2 regions of the Ilumatobacter sp. genome follow, and region 2 is predicted to be linked to the other one. Evidence: predicted binding sites of a transcription regulator. Region 2 holds the regulator's gene; the other holds the start of a gene.
The links. Region 2 encodes LexA, which represses DNA repair genes until DNA is damaged. Its sites were predicted from a motif close to CGAACNNNNGTTCG; they were not measured.
Positions count from the first base shown of each region.

Region 1: the regulator LexA is predicted to act here: its motif matches at 7,508-7,521, upstream of ACOOHC_RS11165 (NYN domain-containing protein).

Region 1 is NZ_OZ244049.1:2,366,689-2,376,061, reverse strand. Features, by position in the region: gene ACOOHC_RS11200 (FGGY family carbohydrate kinase) at 1-1,349, opposite strand, end outside; gene ACOOHC_RS11195 (hypothetical protein) at 1,346-1,780, opposite strand; gene ACOOHC_RS11190 (heterodisulfide reductase-related iron-sulfur binding cluster) at 1,905-3,440, shown strand; gene ACOOHC_RS11185 (WhiB family transcriptional regulator) at 3,567-3,806, shown strand; gene trpD (anthranilate phosphoribosyltransferase) at 3,856-4,908, shown strand; gene ACOOHC_RS11175 (homoserine kinase) at 4,905-5,777, shown strand; gene ACOOHC_RS11170 (DEDD exonuclease domain-containing protein) at 5,820-7,493, opposite strand; gene ACOOHC_RS11165 (NYN domain-containing protein) at 7,657-9,000, shown strand; gene ACOOHC_RS11160 (hypothetical protein) at 9,081-9,353, shown strand; gene ACOOHC_RS11155 (hypothetical protein) at 9,373-9,373, shown strand, end outside.
Region 2 is NZ_OZ244049.1:1,445,795-1,455,167, forward strand. Features, by position in the region: gene ACOOHC_RS06800 (aminotransferase class I/II-fold pyridoxal phosphate-dependent enzyme) at 1-1,043, shown strand, start outside; gene ACOOHC_RS06805 (hypothetical protein) at 1,040-2,161, shown strand; gene lexA (transcriptional repressor LexA) at 2,155-2,784, opposite strand; gene ACOOHC_RS06815 (hypothetical protein) at 2,955-3,419, shown strand; gene nrdR (transcriptional regulator NrdR) at 3,504-3,977, shown strand; gene ACOOHC_RS06825 (dihydrofolate reductase family protein) at 3,937-4,647, opposite strand; gene ACOOHC_RS06830 (hypothetical protein) at 5,013-5,309, shown strand; gene ACOOHC_RS06835 (UvrD-helicase domain-containing protein) at 5,397-8,297, shown strand; gene ACOOHC_RS06840 (cobalamin biosynthesis protein CbiG) at 8,301-9,176, shown strand; gene ACOOHC_RS06845 (acyltransferase family protein) at 9,317-9,373, shown strand, end outside.

The DNA.
Region 1 (9,373 bases), 920 kb from region 2:
CACAGCTCGGCGGCGGCCGACACGTCCGACCAGTTGCCGATGCCGAGCCCGGCGAGGAAGGCCGCGCCCCGCGTGGTGCCCTCGACGGTCGGCGACACCTCGACGCGCAGACCGGTCGCGTCGGCGAGCGCCCGCACCACGGTGGGGTTGCGCGACATCCCGCCGTCGAGTCGCAGCGCGCTCAGCTCGACGCCCGTGTCGGCGGCGGCCGCCTCGACGAGATCCGCCGCACGGTGGGCGACCCCTTCGAGCACGGCGCGCACGACGTGCGACCGCTCGGTCCCGCGGGTCAGCCCCACCAGCGCGCTCCGGGCGCCGTAGTCCCACCGGGGGGTCCCGATGCCGATCGGCGCGGGGACGAAGACCACCCCCTCGCTCGAATCGCAGCGCTGGGCGACCTCGTGGCTGTCGTCGACGGTCTCGATCAGACCGAGGTCGTCGCGCAGCCACTCGACGTTCGTCCCCGCCGACAGCATGATCGCCTCGGCGCCCCAGGTGAGCTCCCCTCCGATCGACCAGGTGGGCAGGGCGTACGTGCCCGCCGGGCTGCGCCGGACCACGGTCGGGGGGTCGGCGCCCGTGACCAGGTCGAGCATCCCCCCGGTCCCGAGGGTGATCTTCGCGACTCCCGGCCGGACGCACCCCTGACCGACGAGGGACGCCTGCTGGTCCCCGACCAGCGCGGCCAGCGGAGGGGCGCCGTCGAGCGCGGTGGCCGGTGCGATCACCCCGGCCGAGTCGACGACGCGCGGGAGGATCGCCCGGTCGATCCCGAACAGGTCGAGTCGCTCGTCGGACCAGTCCGACCCGTCGGCGGTGCGCATGCCGGTGGTCGTCGTCGAGGTGTTGGTGGCGTCGCTGACGTGCACCGCCCCGTCGGTGAGCGTCCACGCGATCCACGAGTCGATCGTCCCGAAGCACAGGTCGCGACCGGCGAGGCCGTCGGTCTCCGACAGCAACCACGACAGCTTGGTGATCGACTGGTTCGGCGCGATCGACAGGTCGTGCTCGGCGTTGGCGACGATGCACTCGGTGACGGTGCGCAGGTCCTGCCAGCCGAGCCCGGGCGCGACCGGCTCACCGGTGGAGCGGTCCCACAGCACCGTGCTCGCCCGCTGGTTGGTGATCCCGACGGCGTCGACGGCGACACCGGTCCGCTCGACGACCGTGCGGCAGGCGTCGAGCGTGACCTCGGCGAGGGCGGCGGCGTCGAACTCGACGAGTCCGTCGAACGGCGACGACGGCGGGTGGGAGCGCTGCTCGATGTCGACGATCCCGAGGTCGCCGTCGACGACGGCGGCGCGCAGCGCGGTGGTCCCGACGTCGACGACGAGCAGGTGGACGCTCATCGCTGCGCGGACGGCACGAGGCCGCGCGACCGCAGCCGCTGGCCGAGGAAGCCGCCGACGAGACCCGCGAACGAGACGATCGACAGCGTGAACAGCACGGCGAACCAGTTCACCACGCCACCGGTGATCAGGCGGACCACGACGAACACCGCCTGCGCCGCCACGTAGGTGCCGATGGCGGTGACGAGCCCGTGGCTCAGCGGGGTGCCCCGGCGCTGAGCCCACGCGGCGCTCCCGGAACCGATCACGAACCCCAGCACGGCGAGGAAGAACGAGACGGTGCGCGCGCCGTCGACGGCGGCGCCGAGGAGGGTCGCGGGGATCGCGATCGCGAGGCACGTCACCGCCCCCGCCCGGATGGCGTCGGCGTCCCACCCCGACGACGCCCGGTCCGCGGTGGTGGCCGCCTCGCGGGGTCGATCGTCGGACATCGGCCCCGATCGTTGCACGGATGGCGTCGGGTCGCCGATTCCTCGGTTCGAGCGCGCGCCGCACGGTCACGCGCCCCCGCCCGTCCGGGACCCGGGCGGGCGGGCCGCCCTAGGCTGCGATCCCGTGAGGGAGCCCGCATCGCGCCGAGGTGCAGGCGAGCCCGGGCCGCACGGGCCGGTGCGGCCGGACGACCCCCGCTACCTCGACCAGGCCGACGTGCGCCGGGAGATGACGAGGGTCTTCGACGTCTGCGACGGATGTCGGCTCTGCGTCGATCTGTGCTCGTCGTTCCCGACGCTGTTCGAGATGCTCGAGCAGCGCCCCGAGGGTGGTGCGGGGTGGCTGACCCCCGCCCAGCAGGACGCCGTCGTGGACCGGTGCCACCACTGCGCCCTGTGCACGCGCGGGTGCCCGTACGCACCCGGCCGTGACGACTCCGACGTCGACGTCGCCCGGCTGATGCTGCGGGCGCAGGCGATGCGGTCGCGCCACGGCCACCTCGATCCCGCCGCACGGAGGTGGAGGCGCGTCGTCGGGCGCTTCGCGGCGGTCGCACGGGTGGCGCGCGCCGTGCCCGCGGTCACGGGCGCGGTGGCGGCGTCGGCGCCGGGCTCGCGCCTGCGCCGGGTGGTGGGCCGGGTGACCGGGCTGTCGGCCACCCGGACCCTCCCGGCGCTCGCGCCGCAGCGCTTCTCGACGTGGTTCGCCCAGCGTGCCCCCGCCCGCCCGACGCCGGGCGGCGCGGCGCCCACCACGGCGAGTCGCCCGCCCGCGGATCGCTCTCGCGCGGAGCGCTCCGCCGTGAGCATCGTCGCGACCTGCGTCGTCGAGCACAGCGCGACCGCGATCGGGATCGACCTCGTGCGGGTGTGCGAGCACCTCGGCCTCGACTGCTCGATCGCCGAGGTGGGGTGCTGCGGCGCGCCCTCGCTGCACGCCGGCGATCTCGATCGCTTCACCCGGATCGCACGCCGCAACGTGGCGACGCTGACCGCCGAGATCGCAGCCGGGCGCGAGGTGGTGGTGGCGCAGCCGACGTGCGCCCACGTGATCCGCCACGACTACCCCGACCACCTGGACGGTCCCGACGTCGCGCTGGTCGCCGAGCGCACCCGGGACGCGTCGTCCTACGTCGAGGCGGCCGTCGGAGCCCCGGACGTCGCCGCCGAGATCGCCGCCGGCGTGACCGCCGTCGGTGCCGCCGCCACCGGTCGGATCGCCCTCCACGCATCGAGCCATCGGCGCCCGGACGTCGACATCGCCCCTCCCGGGGGGGATCTGCTCCGGCTCGCCGGGTCGGGGTCGCGACCACCGACGGAGGTGCGGGTCGTCGCCGGGTGCGTCGGAGCCGACGGGGTGTGGGGCCTGCGGGCGTCGAACGACGACACCGCCGGGTGCGCAGCCGACCGCGTGGCGGAGTCCCTCGTGGCGGCCGGCGCCGACCTCGTGGCCGGCGACGACCACCTCTCGAACCGCATGACGGCCGAGCGCACGGGGGTCCCGACGGGCCACCCCGTCTCGGTGCTGGCGCGCGCCCTCGGGTTCGCGCCCGAGGGAGCTCCGCCCGCCCCCGGGCGGTCGAATCCGCAGCGTGATGAGCGGGACGCGGACGGTGCCGGTCCGGAATTGCCCCTGGCGCCACAGGAGCCACGGCCCTAGATTCCGTCGTCGTGGGGCCGGCGCACCCCACGAGGAGAACGTGATCGCCGATCCCCGCACCAGTCGATCACGCCGACCCGACCGACCCACCACGATGACGGAGACCGCCACGTGTCGATGCGACAGATGACCACGACCGAACCGACCTGGTGGGATCTCGGCGCGTGCCGCGGCCTCGCCGCCGAGATCTTCTACCCCGACGACGAGGACGGGGCGCTCGACGCCAAGGCCGTGTGCGACGGGTGCGCGGTGCGCTCCGCCTGCCTCGAGCACGCGCTGGCGTCGCGGGAGAAGGTCGGTGTGTGGGGCGGGGCGAGCGAGCGCGACCGCCGTCGGATCGTGCGTCAGCGGCGTCGTCGCGCCTGAGCTCGCACCCCCTCGCGAGCCGGAGCCGACGTCGGCGTATCCTCCCCGCATGCCCGGACTGGACGACCACGGAGGATGGCCCGGCGTCGTCGGCCACCTCGTCGCCGGGCGCGACCTGTCGACGGAGGCGGCGGCGGCAGCGCTGACCGAGATCCTGCGCGGCGACGCGACCCCCGCCCAGATCGCCGGGTTCGTCGTCGCGCTGCGAGCCAAGGGCGAGACGGTGGACGAGCTGGCCGGGCTGCTCGACGCGGCGATGGCCGAGGCGTCGCTCGTCCCGCTGAGCGACGACGAGCGGGCGTCGTGCGTGGACATCGTCGGGACCGGGGGCGACGGCTCCGACTCGATCAACGTGTCGACGATCGCGGCCATCGTCACCGCCGCCGCGGGCGTCGGGGTGTGCAAGCACGGGAACCGCTCGGCGTCGTCGAAGACCGGCGCCGCCGACGTGCTCGAGGCGCTCGGCGTCGCGGTCGAGCAGACGCCCGAGGGTGTCGTGGCGTGCGTGCGCGAGGCGGGGATCGGGTTCTGCTTCGCACCCGCCTTCCACCCCGCCTTCCGCTACGCGGGAGCCCCCCGGCGGGAGGTGGGGATCCCGACGGCGTTCAACATGATCGGTCCGATGGCCAACCCGGGCCGCGTGCGCAACCAACTGATCGGGGTGGCGGATCCGGCGTTCGCCGAGCCGATGCTCGGCACGCTCGAGCGCCAGGGCGTGACCAGCGCGTGGGTCGTGCACGGCGACGGGTTCGACGAGCTGACGACGACGGGGACGTCGAGCGTGTGGTCGCTGCACGACGGCCGGCGGGACCGCTTCGACGTCGACCCCTCCTCGCTCGGTCTCGCACCGGCCGGCGCCGCCGACCTCGCAGGGGGCGAACCGGCCGACAACGCCGAGGCCGTGCGCCAGGTGCTCGACGGTCGCCGTGGAGCCCACCGCGACGTCGTCGTGCTCAACGCGGCGGGAGCGCTCGTCGTGGCGGGCCACGCCGAGGATCTCGCCGACGGGATCGAGCGCGCCGGAGCGGCCATCGACGACGGTCGAGCGCGCAGCACCCTCGAGCGCTTCGTGACGGTGTCGCGCGCGAACGCCCCCTCGTGAGGGGCGATCCCGCGACGTCGACGGTGGTCCGCGCTCCGGCGTCGTCGGCCAACCTGGGGGCCGGGTTCGACGTGTTCGGGCTCGCCCTCGGGCTCCACGCCGACGTCGGCACCGGACGTGCGCCCGACGGAGCGCGCGACCTCGACGCGGCCCACCCCGCCCGCGTGGCGTTCGAGCGCGCCGGCGGATCCGGTCCGATCTGGCTGCGCAGCCCGATCCCCGTGGCGCGCGGCCTCGGTTTCAGCGGTGCCGTGCGCGTCGCCGCGGCCGGCCTCGGCCACGTCGTGGCCGGCGGAACCATCGACCGGGGCGCCGAGCGGATCCTGGCGGTGTCCTCCGAGCTCGAGGGCCACGGGGACAACGCCGCGGCCTCCCTGCACGGGGGCTTCACCGCGTACGTCGCCGGTCGGGCGCTGCGCGTCCCGGTCGGGCCGGTGCTCGCCTCCGCCACGGTCGTCGCGTGGATCCCCGACGTGACGACGTCGACCGACCGGTCGCGCCGGGCGCTGACCGACACGGTCGAGCGACGATCGGCCGTGGCCAACGTCGGTCGTGCGGTGCAGATGTCGCTGGCGTTCGAGCGCGACGACCCGAGCCTGCTCGACGGGGCGACGTCCGACGAGCTGCACCAGTCGGCGAGGATGGGGGCCATCCCCGGCGCCGCGGACGCGATGGCGGCGGGAGTCGCCGCGGGGGCGTGGTGCGGGTGGCTCAGCGGCAGCGGTCCGACCGTCGCGCTCCTCGCCGCGCGCGAGCTCGCCGACGAGGTGACCGCGGCCCTGCCGCGGGGCGGCCACGTGAAGGTGCTCGACATCGACTCCGCCGGCGCCCACGTCGTCGGGGCGCGACCCCTCCGACCGGCGCGGTGACGGTGGCGACGGCCCGACCTCGGCGGTGACGGCGTCGTCGGGTCAGGCGGCGCCGACGAGCGCGTCGACGGCGGTGCTCGCCGCGACCGGGAAGGCCCACGTCCCGTCGCAGGTGACGGTGAGCCGCGCCGCTCGGCGATCGAAGAACGAGGCGAGGCAGAGCGCCTCGTCGGCGTGGTCGCGCGGCGTGGGCCGGCCCGGGACGGTCACGCCGAGCGCGTCGACGGGGAGGGCGGAGGTGAGGGTCTGCGCGGTGCGGGTGTCGACGAGGCGGCCCTCGTCGACGACCCACGTCGTCGAGCCGTCGCGGATCTCGGCCCGCCCGGCGCGCCCGAGGGCGTCGAGCAGGGCGGTCCGCCGCACCGCACCGAGCAGAGCCGACAGGGTGTCTCGAGTCGTGGCCGCCTCCTCGAACCGCTGCTGGCGGGCGAGGCGCCCCATCCGGGCGTGCAGCCGATCCGCGACCACGCGCACGTCTCCCTCCATCGCCCGTCGGGCGTGGTCGACCGCCGTGGCGTAGTCGGCGGGATCCGCGGTGCCGGCGCACGGGCAGAGCGCGACGCCGAGCTGGGCGGCGCTGCACTCGGTCGCATCGAGGCGCGGGGTGTGCGAGCGGCCGAGGCGGGTGGTGCAGCGCCGCAGCGGGAGGGCGCTCTGCAGGGCGTCGACCACCCTCCGGGCGGCCGCCTGCGACGGCAGCGGCCCGAGGTGGACCCCCGCCGTCGGCGCCTTGGTGACGATCGACAGGCGCGGCCACGGCGCCTCGGTGTCGAGCTTCACGTAGCGGTACGACGACGCTCGGGTGCCGCGGCGGTTGTAGCGGGGGAGGAGGCGGCCGATGAAGCGGATCTCGACCACCTCGGCGGTGAGCGGGTCGGGGAGCTCGACGTGGGTGATCGCCGTCGTCTCGCGCAGCATCGGTCCGATCTTGCGGCGGTCGTCGCTGCCGAAGTAGCTGCGGACCCGCTGGCGCAGGTCGGTGGCCTTGCCCACGTACAGCACCGAGTCGGCGTGCCCTCGGAACATGTACACCCCCGGGGTGCGCGGCAGCGACGCGGTCAGCCTCAGCTTCGGGGTCATGGGGTGTCCGCCGATCCGACCGAGCGCCACGAGGTCGTCGAGCCCGAGGACGCCGAGCCCGGCGGCCCGCTCGATGAGCAGGTGGAGCAGGTCGGTCGTCGCGAGGGCGTCGTCGAGCGCCCGGTGGCTGGGCCGGTGGTCGAGGCGGAGGTGGGCCGCGAGGGTCGACAGCTTGCAGTTCGGGACCTCGTCGCGCACGAGCCGCCGCGCGAGGTGGACGGTGTCGACGACCGTGCCCCTCCACCGGGGCCGCTGAGCCCGCTCCAGCGCGGCGCGCACGAAGCCCACGTCGAAGCGGGCGTTGTGGGCGACGAGGACGGAGTCGCCGAGGAACTCGAGCAGCGAGGGCAGCACCGACTCGATGCGCGGGGCGGGCGCGACGACCGCTTCGGTCAGGCCGGTGAGCATCGACACCGTCGGGGGGATCGCCCGACCGGGGTTCACGAGCGTCTGGAACGTGCCGAGGCACTCACCGCCACGGACCTTGACGATCCCGATCTCGGTGATCGCGTCCCGTTCGTGGTGCCCGCCGGTGGTCTCGAGGTCGAGGACGCAGAACGTCACCTCCGACAACGGCACTCCCAGGTCGTCGAACGAACGTTGGGCTCCGGCTGGTGGATCGAATGGTCGTGGCATCGCGCGAGTGAACACGAACACGTGTGCGTGAGTCAACCGGGAGCCGCCGAGGAGACCGAGGGTGGCACGTGGATGGCCGCCGTGGTCGGTCGGCGCCGGTCGGTCCGTGGCGTCGGGGGGAGATCGACCCTCGCCGCCTCGCGCCCGCCGGTAGCTTCGACGGGTGGCCGAGATCGAGCACCGACACCTGCGGTCGGCGCTCGAGTTCGCTGTCCTCGTGGCGGCGGAGGGCCGCAGGCGACGGCCGCCGCTCGAGTTCCCGACCGCGCTCGGCCCGCACCTCGGCGGGCAGCGCCTGCCGTCGCGCGCCCTCGGTGGTGCGAGGCGCGCGATCGAGTCCGAGCCCGAGTTCCGCAGCGCGCTGTCCGCGGTGGCGACCCCCGAGTCGGTGGACGAGGTGGGCCGGCTGTGGCTGGACGGCTCCGAGGGGTGGGCCGAGCGCGCCGCCGACGTCCTGGAGCGGATCGAGGAGGTCGCCGAGGAGCGCGACCTGCGGCGCGACCTGCGCCGCTCGGAGCGGCGGCGCGGCGCGGCCGAACGGGTCGCGGCGCGGGTGCTGGCCGACGTGATCGCGCGCGACCAGCGCCTGGCGGCGGCGCGCACGGAGCTCGACGAGGTCCGCGCCGAGCTGGCGAAGTCGCTCGAGGAGTCGGCCGAGCTGCGCGCCGAGGTGATCGACGTCCGCAACGAGGTCCGCCACGCCCGCGATCGGGAGGCTGCGGCGATCGCCCGTGCCGAGGGGGCCCGCGGCGAGCTGGACGACGCGCGCGCCGAGCTCGCCGCGGCGCACGGCGACCTCGACCCCGGCACCGGCGACGGGGAGGCTCCGGGGGGACGGATCGATCGCGACGCGCTGTCGGGCGCGATCGAGGTGGCCGACGAGCTGGCGCGACGGCTGCGCTCGGTGGTCGACGGGATCGGCGGGGGAGGTGCCGTCGCCCGCTCCGCCGAAGCCGACGCCGAGCCGGGCGCCGAGTCGGGCGCCCGCGCTGACGACCCCGTCGTCCGCGTCCCGCGCGACCTGGCCGCCTCGCGGACGTCGCCGTCGCCGACGAGCGCCGCGCCGCGGCGCCGCCCCGTCGCGCTCCCGGGTGGGACGATCTCGACCTCGGCGGCCGCAGCCGACCACCTGGTCCGCTCCGGGGCCCGCATCGTGATCGACGGCTACAACGTCGCCATGCTCGCCTGGCCGGATCGGTCGCTGCCGGATCAGCGCGACGCCCTCGTCGCACGCACCGAGTCGCTGGCTCGCCGCCACGGTGCCGACGTGACGGTGGTGTTCGACGGATCGTCGATCGTCGGCGCCCACGCCGGGGCGCGCCGCCTGATCCGGGTCGTCTACTCGCCCGACGGTGTGACCGCCGACGACGTGGTGCGCGCCGAGGTCGACGCGACCCCCCTCGGCGAGGGGGTGGTCGTGGTCACGAACGACCGCGAGATCCAACGCGACGTGCGCCGCTCCGGTGCGAACGTCGTCCCGAGCAACGCCTTCCTCGCGGTGCTCTGAGCGGGCGCGCCGGAGGTCGCCGCGAGCCCGCTCGACTCCCTCGCGCGACTCCGAGGTACCCCCGTGCGCACGATGGGGACATGGCCAGCACGCCCGATGTGACCCTCGACTGCCAGACCTGCGTCGCCGTGAACACCACGGCGTGCAGCGAGTGCGTGGTCGCCCACCTCCTCGCGAACGACGACGGTCCGATCGCGTTCGTCCCGGCACCCGTGGCCCGGGTGGACCGGGCGGCGCGCGAGCTCGGTCGGGCGGTCGCTCTGCTCGAGCGGGCGGGCCTGCTCGGCGACGACCGCGACGACGTGTCGTACGACGACTTCGAGCAGGGACGGGTCCCCCAGCTCGCGCCGTGAGCGCTCCTACGATGGACCCA
Region 2 (9,373 bases):
CGCCCTTCGACGAGCCGCCCCCCGAGGTGGTCGCCGAGCTCGCACGGGGCGGTTCGGCCCGCGCCTACCCGCCGAGCGTGGGTTCGGTCGCGTACCTCGACGCGGTCCGGCGGTGGATCGAGCGACGGTTCGGCGTCGACGCCTCGGACGTGGCGATCGGAGCGACGATCGGTTCGAAGGAGTTCGTCGCCTCGGCGCCCGGGCACCTCCACCTGCGCCGACCCGATCGCGACACCGTGCTCTACCCGGCGGTGTCGTACCCGACCTACGCGATGGGGGCGACGCTGGCGGGCCTGCGCTGCGTCGCGGTCCCCACGCTCGGCGGCGGGCGGCTCGATCTCGACTCGGTCGCGAGCTCGGACGTCGATCGTGCCCTGCTGCTGTGGGTCAACAGCCCCGCCAACCCCACCGGGCTGCTCGACGACCTCGGTGCCGCGGCGCGGTGGGGGAGGAGTCGGGAGATCCCGGTCCTGTCGGACGAGTGCTACGCCGAGTTCACCTGGTCGGGTCCGCCGCGCACGATCCTCGAGCACGGGACCGAGGGGGTGATCGCCGTCCACTCGCTGTCGAAGCGATCGAACCTCGCCGGGGCGCGGGTCGGGTCCTACGCCGGTGACCGCGAGCTCGTCGAGTACCTGCGCGAGGTGCGCAAGCACGCCGGGATGATGGTGCCCGGCCCGGTCCAGGCGGCCGCCGTGCTCGCCCTCGACGACGACGCGCACGTCGACGCGCAGCGCGCTCGCTACCTCTCGCGCCTCGGATCGCTCGCCGATGCGCTGGGTTCGTGGTCCGGGCGAGCGGTCGAGCTGCCCGACGGCGCGTTCTACCTCTGGGTGCCCACCGACGACGGGTGGTCGTACGCCGCCGATCTCGCTCGTGACGGCGGAGCGCTCGTCAGCCCGGGCGAGTTCTACGGACCCGCCGGGTCCGGTCACGTGCGCGTCGCGGCCGTGCAGCCGTCCGAGGCGGTCGAGCGCGTCGCTCGCCGACTGCGGGGTCGTCGACGCGACATCCGGGCGGGAGCGGGAGCGGGGTCGGCGTGACCGATCTCGACACCGGGCCCGAGCGGGCGACGCGCACCGCCGGCGGGCGCGTGCGCTCCGCGCTGGGTCTCGCCGTGCTCGTCGTGGGGCTGATCACGGCGGTCGTGCTGTGGATCGTCGCTGCCCAACGGTTCGACGACGTGGTCTCGGGGTTGGCGCGAGCCCCCGTCGGGTGCGACACCTCGCTCGAGTTCGAGCGCACCGGGGAGTACACTATCTTCGTCGAGACCTCCGGGCGCATCGAGCGCGTCGCCGGCGACTGCGAGATCGACGGGGCGTTCGAGCTCGACGACGACGAGCTGCCCGAGGTCCGCATCGACCTGCGCGCCCCGGAAGGGGCCGACCTCACCGACGACCTCGTCGGTGACGTGTCGGCGTCCTACGACGCCGACGTCGACGGGATCGACTACGTGGGGACCGCGCTCTTCGTCGTGGACGTCGACGAGGTCGGGGAGCACCGGATGCGAGTCGAGTCGGACGTCGAGGCGAGGTTCGCGGTGTCGGTGGGCCAGGACCCCTCCGACGAGACCGCAGCGCTGCGCGTCGGCGCGGTGGCGCTCGGGCTGGCCTCGCTGATGGCGGGGCTCGCGCTCCTGCTGGCCGGTCGGCGGAGCCCGGGATCGACCGGCCGCACGGTTCGACCCGCAGCGCCGTCCGGCGTCGCGCCCCGACGACCTCGGATGCCCGACGGGCCGCCGATGACCGCACCGCCGAGCGCACCGGCGGGCCCATCGCCGGCTCCGCCGTCGCGACCCGGTCCACCGCCGCCGAGCGGGCCGCCGACGAGGCCGCCGATGGGGCCACCGCCTGGGCCGGCGTCGTGGCCGGGCCCGTCGTCGCCCGATCCGGGACGCTCGACGAGACCTCCCTCGGCCCCGCCTCCACCATCCGGGGCCCCGTCGCCTCCTCCTCCGCCGCGACCCGGGACCGCTGCGACACCACCGCCTCCGGCGGTCCCGCCACCACCGCCGCGCTCGCCGGGTTCTGCGCCGCCGTCCCGGCTCCCCGACGCCCCGGAACGATCGGCGCACGGGCAGCCGATCCCCGGGGAGGTCGCCTGGTACCCGCCGGTCGCGCCCGACTCGGACGACGAACGGCGCCGAGACGACGTTCAGTAGCGCCGCATCACGGTGACGACCTTGCCGTAGAGCTCCACCTCGTCGGCGCGGAACACCATCGGCTCCAGGTCGGGGTTGGCCGGCACCAGGGTGACCTGCGCTCCGGAGCGCTCGTAGGTCTTCACCGTCGCCTCGCCGCCCGGGATGCCCGCCACGACGATGTCGCCGTTGTTCGGGTGGTCGACCTGGGTGGCGACGACGAAGTCGCCGTCGAGGATCCCGAGATCGATCATCGAGTCGCCGCGCACCCGCAGCATGAACAGCTCGCCGTCACCGGTGAAGTCGACCGGCACCGGGAGCAGCTCCTCGACGTTCTCCTCGGCGAGCACGTCGGTGCCGGCGGCGACGTCGCCGACCAGGGGGACGAAGCGCGCCGGGCGCCGATCCATCACCGCGCCGCTGTTCGGGTCGAAGCGGACCTCGATCGCCCGCGGCTTGTCGGGGTCCCGCCGCAGGTAGCCGAGCCGCTGCAGCGTGTTCAGGTGGCTGTGCACCGTCGACGGCGACGTGAGACCGACGGCGTCACCGATCTCGCGGACCGACGGCGGGAACCCGCGATCGCGCATCTGCGACTCGATGAAGTCGAGGATCGACCGTTGCCGCGTGCTGATCTTGGGTGCCATCTCGAACATGGTACGGGACGGCGGGGACGGGGTCAAACACCTGTACTGCGAACACGCGATCGAGGAATGCCCGGCCCGAGGCTTGACGTGCTGTTCGATCGATGCTTGGATGTCGAACACACGTTGGGTTCGAGCGATCGAGCCGAACACCCGCCGGGAGGCCCGACACGATGCACGCACCCACCGTCACCACCACCGCACCCACCGCTCAGCTCGCGTGGACCACGAGCTCGCCGGGCGCGGCGCCGATCGCCGGAGGTGGGCCTGCCAGCCGCTACCGGCGCGTCGAGCGCCGCGCCCCGCGCCCGTGCCGGCGGGATCGCACGTCGTCCACGTACCTCGTGCGGCGGGCCGTGGTCGGTGCGCTCGCGGTCGTGGTGACGGCAGCGCTGGCCGTCGTCGCGATGTCGGCGGTGAGCGTGGTGGCGAGCTCCGGTGGTCGAGCTGCCTCGGCCGCCGGAGCCCGGGCCGACGGAGCCCCCACCGAGACCCACGTCGCCCGGGCCGGCGACTCGCTGTGGTCGATCGCCGAGGCTCACCGCGGCGACATCGAGCACGGCCGCTACCTCGACGCGCTGATCGGGCTCAACTCCTCGACCGTCGTCCACGTGGGTCAGTCCGTCCTCCTGCCCTGAGCCGTCGTGAGGAGGGCGTGAGGAGGCGGGCGACGCCGCCGACGCGTGCCCTCGGTGCACGCGTGCGCTCGGTACCATGGCCGGGTGCGCTGTCCCGCCTGCAACGCCGTCGACAGTCGCGTCGTCGACTCGCGCATCGCCGAGGAGGGGACCGCGACTCGCCGTCGGCGCCGGTGCTCGTCCTGCGACCACCGGTTCACGACCTACGAGCGCGTGGACCACGCCCCGCTGACGGTGCTCAAGTCCACCGGGACCACCGAGGCGTTCGACCGGTCGAAGGTGGTGTCCGGGCTCTCGGCCGCGACCAAGGGTCGCGGCGTCGACGCTGACGATCTCGAAGCCATGGCGACGCGCGTCGAGGACTCGCTGAGGATGGCCGGCGACGAGGTCTCCTCCGCCGCGATCGGGCTCGCGGTGCTCGACGAGCTGCGCGTCGTCGACGACGTGAGCTACCTGCGCTTCGCCAGCGTGTACAAGCACTTCGACGCCGCCGCCGACTTCCACCGCGAGCTCGAGCTCATGGAGAAGATGGCTCCCGCCGGCGGCGCCAGCGGCTGAACACGAACGAGTCGTCGTCGAGGGCGAGCTGGACGAGGTCGAGGCGTCTGTCCAGGTCGGACGCGCCCGTCACGAGCCGCGGGCCGCCCCCGCCGACCACCGCGGGCGAGGTGGAGACGTTCCACTCGTCGACGAGGTCGGCGTCCGACATCGCCCCGTTCAGCGACGGACCGCCCTCGAGCTGGACGAGGTCGACGGTGGCGCAGACCTCGTCGAGGCGCCCCGCCGCGAGCAGGAGGTCGACCTCGTCGCGACCGCACCGCAGCACGTCGACCCCGCGCTCGTCGAAGGTCGCGGTCTCGGTGGTGATCACGAACCCGGCCCCGGAGGTGAACAGCTCGTCGGAGGTGTCGACCGAGCCCCGCCCCGTCACGACACCGATGCGCTGACCCTCCTTGCTCGGTGGCCCGTACCCCTCGCCCGATGCCGTCCCCGAGCCGACCAGGACGACGTCCGCGATCGAGCGGAGCTGGAGCAGGACGGCCGAATCGGTGTCGCTCGAGAGCGCCCCCGACGTGCCGTCGACGACGGTGGAACCGTCCAGCGACTGGACCATCGTCGCCCAGATCCAGGGGCGCTCCCCGCCCACGTCGGCGCGGGTCCCGAGCGCCGACGCGTAGGCGTCCGCGACCGTGGTCGTGTCGGAGGGCGTGGGGAGCAGACGTCGCACGGGCGCGATCGTGGCAGATCGGTCGACCCGGGGCCACGGTCCGACGAGGTCGTGCGATCGTGCCTCCTCGTCCACCCCGCGCCGAGGCGCACCTCGATCGAACGGGGACCCGCCTGAGCAGCGTCGACGCGGAGATGTCCACAGTCGGCACCCCTGCTGACCCGAGATCATCCACCGTTCGTCCACCGGATCGTCGGAGTTGTCCCCCTTCCTCCACACAGGCGGGTGCCTCTACCGTCGGGCTCGGCCGATCGCAGCGGGGCTCACGGAATGCGTCCACGAGGCGCTTGGGGCACCTTCGTGCCCTGAACCTGTGGGGTGGCGCTGCGGTCGGCCCTCGTGCGCCGCCGTGTACCGTCGTCCACGTGCCGGACGAGGACCGACGTGACGTGGGCGTCGACGAGCTCACCGCAGAGGCGCTCGCGGCCGACCCCGACGCAGAGGTCGCACCGGACGCCGTGCCGTTCACGTTCGACGGCCACGGGGAGGGGCTGCTCCCCGACTGGTACATGCCGGGCCGTGCCGCCTCCGCGGGTGGCCACGCTCCGCGACGTCGACTGGCGGTGGCCGGGATCGTCGCCGCTCTCGTGGTCGTGAGCGGCGCCGGGCTCTGCGTCACCTACGGCACCCCCGAGGTCGGGGACCGGATCCTCTCGCCCTGAGCGCGACCGGTCGGAGCGCTCCGTCGGTCCGAGCGGCACGACCGAACAGGTGTCCGGGTCCGACGGCGGTTCGATATGGTCGCACCGATGGCGATCTCGTGTGCGTACTGCGGCGGTGAGCACGAGCGCCCCACCGAGGTGCGCGACTGCTGGTCCCGCACCGGCGAGCCCGACATCGAGGTCGCCCCGGTGCCCGGCGACGAGGGCGACGTCTCGCTCGACTCGCCTCACCCGCCCGCGGAGTCGCGCCCTCCGGCGGGCCGCCCGACGGGGCGATCCTCGCCACGGCCCCGACGACCGACGTCCACCGCCGCAGCCGACGTGGTGCGTGGCGCTGCTCGCGCCCGACCGGGGCCGGACGTGCTCGGTCGGCACTGCGTGGTCGGCCCGGGCGACGCGGTCCCCGACCCGTGGAGCGGCTCGCCGAGACTCGTGGTCGACGCCGAGGCGGTGGCGGCGCCGTCCGATCTGCTGCGGATCCTGCGCTCGGCCGCCGCCGAGGCACGACGTCTGACGATCGAGATGCACCTGGACCGCGACGCGTCGCGCGCCCCGGCTCTCGCCACCGACGCGGCGCCGTTCGAGGTCGGCGCGGAGTTCGCCTTCCTCGGGGAGGAGGTCCACCACCTGCTGTGGTCCAACTCGGTCGACCTGCGCGACGGAGGCGCCGCCTGGGACGGTCTCGACCGGGCGGTCGCCTCGGGCCTCGACGCGACCCCCGACGACGTCGACGGTGACGTGGTGCTCCCCGACGGCACCGCGGTCTGGCTCGACGCCGGACCGGTCCGCCACGTCGGGCCCGTCGCGTCCACGCCCGTCGTCCACGTCGTGGGAGTCGAGCACGGGGTCCCCGTCGTGGCGACGACCAACGAGTCCGACGCCGACCTCGCCCCCGACCAGCTCGCGGCGGTCACCCACCCCGGCGCCGCCGCCCGGATCATCGCCCCGGCCGGCTCGGGCAAGACCCGCGTCCTCACCGAGCGCGCCCGCCACCTGCTGGGGAGGTGGAACCTCCCCCCGGGGGCGGTGAGCCTCGTCGCGTTCAACAAGCGGGCCCAGGAGGAGATGCGCGAGCGCACCGCCGACCTGCCGGGACTGCACATCCGCACGATCAACTCGATCGCGCTGGCGATCGTCAACGGCACCGCGCCGTTCGCGCCACGGCCCCGTCGGTGGCGCACGATCGACGAGGTCGAGGTGCGGCGGATCATCGGCGACCTGGTCTCGTTCCCCCGCCGGCGCAACAGCGACCCCGTCGCGCCGTGGATCGAGGCGCTGAGCCTGGTGCGCCTCGGCCTCGTCGCGCCCGGTGACGTCGAGGCGCGCGACGACGGCGACATCGAGGGCTTCGAGCGGTTCTGGCCGTCGTACCGCGACGCGCTCGAACGGCGCGGCGCGGTCGACTTCGACGACCAGGTGCACCGGGCGCTGGTGATCCTGCTGTCCGAGCCCGACGCCCGACGCGCCGCGCAGCGCGCGTGCCGGGTCATGCTCGTCGACGAGTTCCAGGACCTGACCCCGGCCCACCTCCTGCTGATCCGGCTGCTCTCGGCGCCGGGCGGGGCGGTGTTCGGCGTGGGTGACGACGACCAGACCATCTACGGCTACAACGGCGCCGACCCGGGGTGGCTGATCGACTTCGCCTCGCTCTTCCCGGGCGCCGGAGCGCACCCCCTCGAGGTGAACTACCGGTGCCCCGGTGGGGTCGTCGAGGTGGCCGACCGACTGCTCCGCCACAACCGGCGGCGCGTCGACAAGACGATCCGGGCGAGCTCGGACGACGCCGGGGGCTGGACGGTCGCGTCCTCGGCGGACCCGGTCGCCGACGCCGTCGGCGCGGTGCGCGGCGCGCTCTCGGCGGGAGCGGCGCCGTCGCAGGTCGCGGTGCTCGCCCGGGTGAACTCGGTGCTCGCGCCCGTCCAGGTCGCGCTGGTGGGGGAGGGCATCCCGGTGGCCGGTGGGGTCGGGCTCGAGTTCCTGGAGCGCACGGCCGTGCGCAGCGTCCTGGCCTGGCTGCGGCTCGCCTCGACCGACGAGCGCGGCCGGTTCACCCCGGCCGACATCGGCGAGGCGATCCGGCGGCCGTCGCGCTCGTTCCACCCGCGCATCACGTCGTGGATCTCCGAGCAGGCGAACGTCGTCGAGCTGTTCAAGCTGGCGGGGCGGTTGAACAACGATCGCGACGTCGATCGCCTGATGGAGTTCGCCGCCGACATCCAGACGATGCAGAAGGTGGTCCGCGACGGCGCCCCGACCTCCGACGTCGTGCTGACGTTGGTCGACGAGATCGGTCTCGCCGGCTCCGTGGCCGGTCTCGACACGACCCGCCGGGGCATGAACCGCTCGGCGCAGGGCGACGACCTGACGGCCATCACCCACCTCGCGGCGCTCCACGACGACGTGTCGGACTTCGACTCGTGGTTGCGCGGCCGCCTCGCCGCTCCGCGCTCGGGCGACGGGGTCGTGCTCTCCACCGTCCACCGGGTCAAGGGGATGGAGTGGCCCCACGTCGTGGTCCACCACGCGGACGCCGAGCAGTACCCGCACCGGCTCGCCGAGGACGTCGAGGAGGAGCGGCGCCTGTTCCACGTCGCGATCACCCGGGCGTCGCGCGGCGCCACGATCGTGACCGGGCCGACACCGAGCCCGTTCGTCGACGAGTTGACGAACGAGCCCTCCGAGACCTCGACGGTCACGTCGCACCGCCCCGAGCCCGCCGCCCGACCCGCCCGATCGACGAGCCGGTCCGACCCGACGGACGACCTCGACGACGACGCGGCGCAGCGCTTCGAACGGCTCAAGACGCTGCGGACCGAGCTGGCGCAGGGCAAGCCCGCGTACATCGTGTTCGACAACAAGACCCTCGCGGCGATCGCGCGCACGGCCCCGACGACCAAGCGCGACCTGTCGAAGATCTCGGGCGTCGGGCCGGCCAAGCTCGACAGGTACGGCGACGCGTTCGTCGAGCTGATCTCCACCCTCGTCTGAGCGGTGTTCGATCGGATCGTCGTCGTCGACTGGAGCGCCAGCTCGACGCCGAGGCGTGGGCGGGACTCGATCTGGATCTGCGAGCACGCCGTCGCCGACGCGTCGGTGCGCAGCGTCAACCCGCCGACCCGGGCGGCCGCCGTCGACGTGCTCGCCGAGCTGGCGGCGGGCTCCGACCGGGTGCTCGTCGGGATCGACATCTCGCTCGGCTACCCGGCCGGGACCGCCGCCGCCCTCGGCCTCGAGGGCACGCCGTGGCGTGCGATGTGGGAGGTGCTGCGCGCCGAGCTGCACGACGGTGACGACAACGCGAACGACCGCTTCGCCGTCGCGTCCGAGCTGAACGGCCGCATCTCGGCGGGGCCGGGCCCGTTCTGGGGGTGCCCCCCGTCGCAGCGGACGCCCACCCTCACGTCGACGAAGGTCCCGAGCGAACCGCTGGCCGAGTGGCGCACGGTCGAGGCGCAGATGCGCGACGACGGGCGGCGCCCCTTCTCGTGCTGGCAGCTCCTCGGCAACGGAGCGGTCGCGAGCCAGTCCCTGGTGGGGATCGTCGCGCTCGCCCGGCTGCGTGACCGACTGGCAGCCGTCGGGCGCGAGGCGCGGCTGTGGCCGCTCGAGACCGGTCTGCGTGCGCCGACGGACCCGGTGGTCGTCGCCGAGGTGTGGCCCTCCCTGCTCCCCCCGGCCATCGAGGTGCCCGGGGGCGCGGTGCGCGTGCGCGACCACGCGCAGGTCGAGACCCAGGCTGCGCACCTCGCGGACGCGGTGCGCACGGGGGAGGTGTCGGCGATGTTCGACCCCGGTGTCTCCGCGGCGCGGGCGGTGGTCGAGGGCGAGGAGGGGTGGGTGCTCGGGGTGCGCGCCGCTGACCGCTGACCCCGCGGGCACGTCCGTTCCGATCGCCACGCGGATGGGGCGCGGGTGGGGAGCGGATCGGGCGCGGATCGGACGAGGATGGGGCGCGGATCGGGCGCAGACGGGTGGAAGGCGGCACGAGGAGCTGGCAGTGTGTGCCGGTGACGCTCGAGCAGCAGGTTCGCCCGTCACCGGTGCCGGAGGCGGTCGAGCGCCCG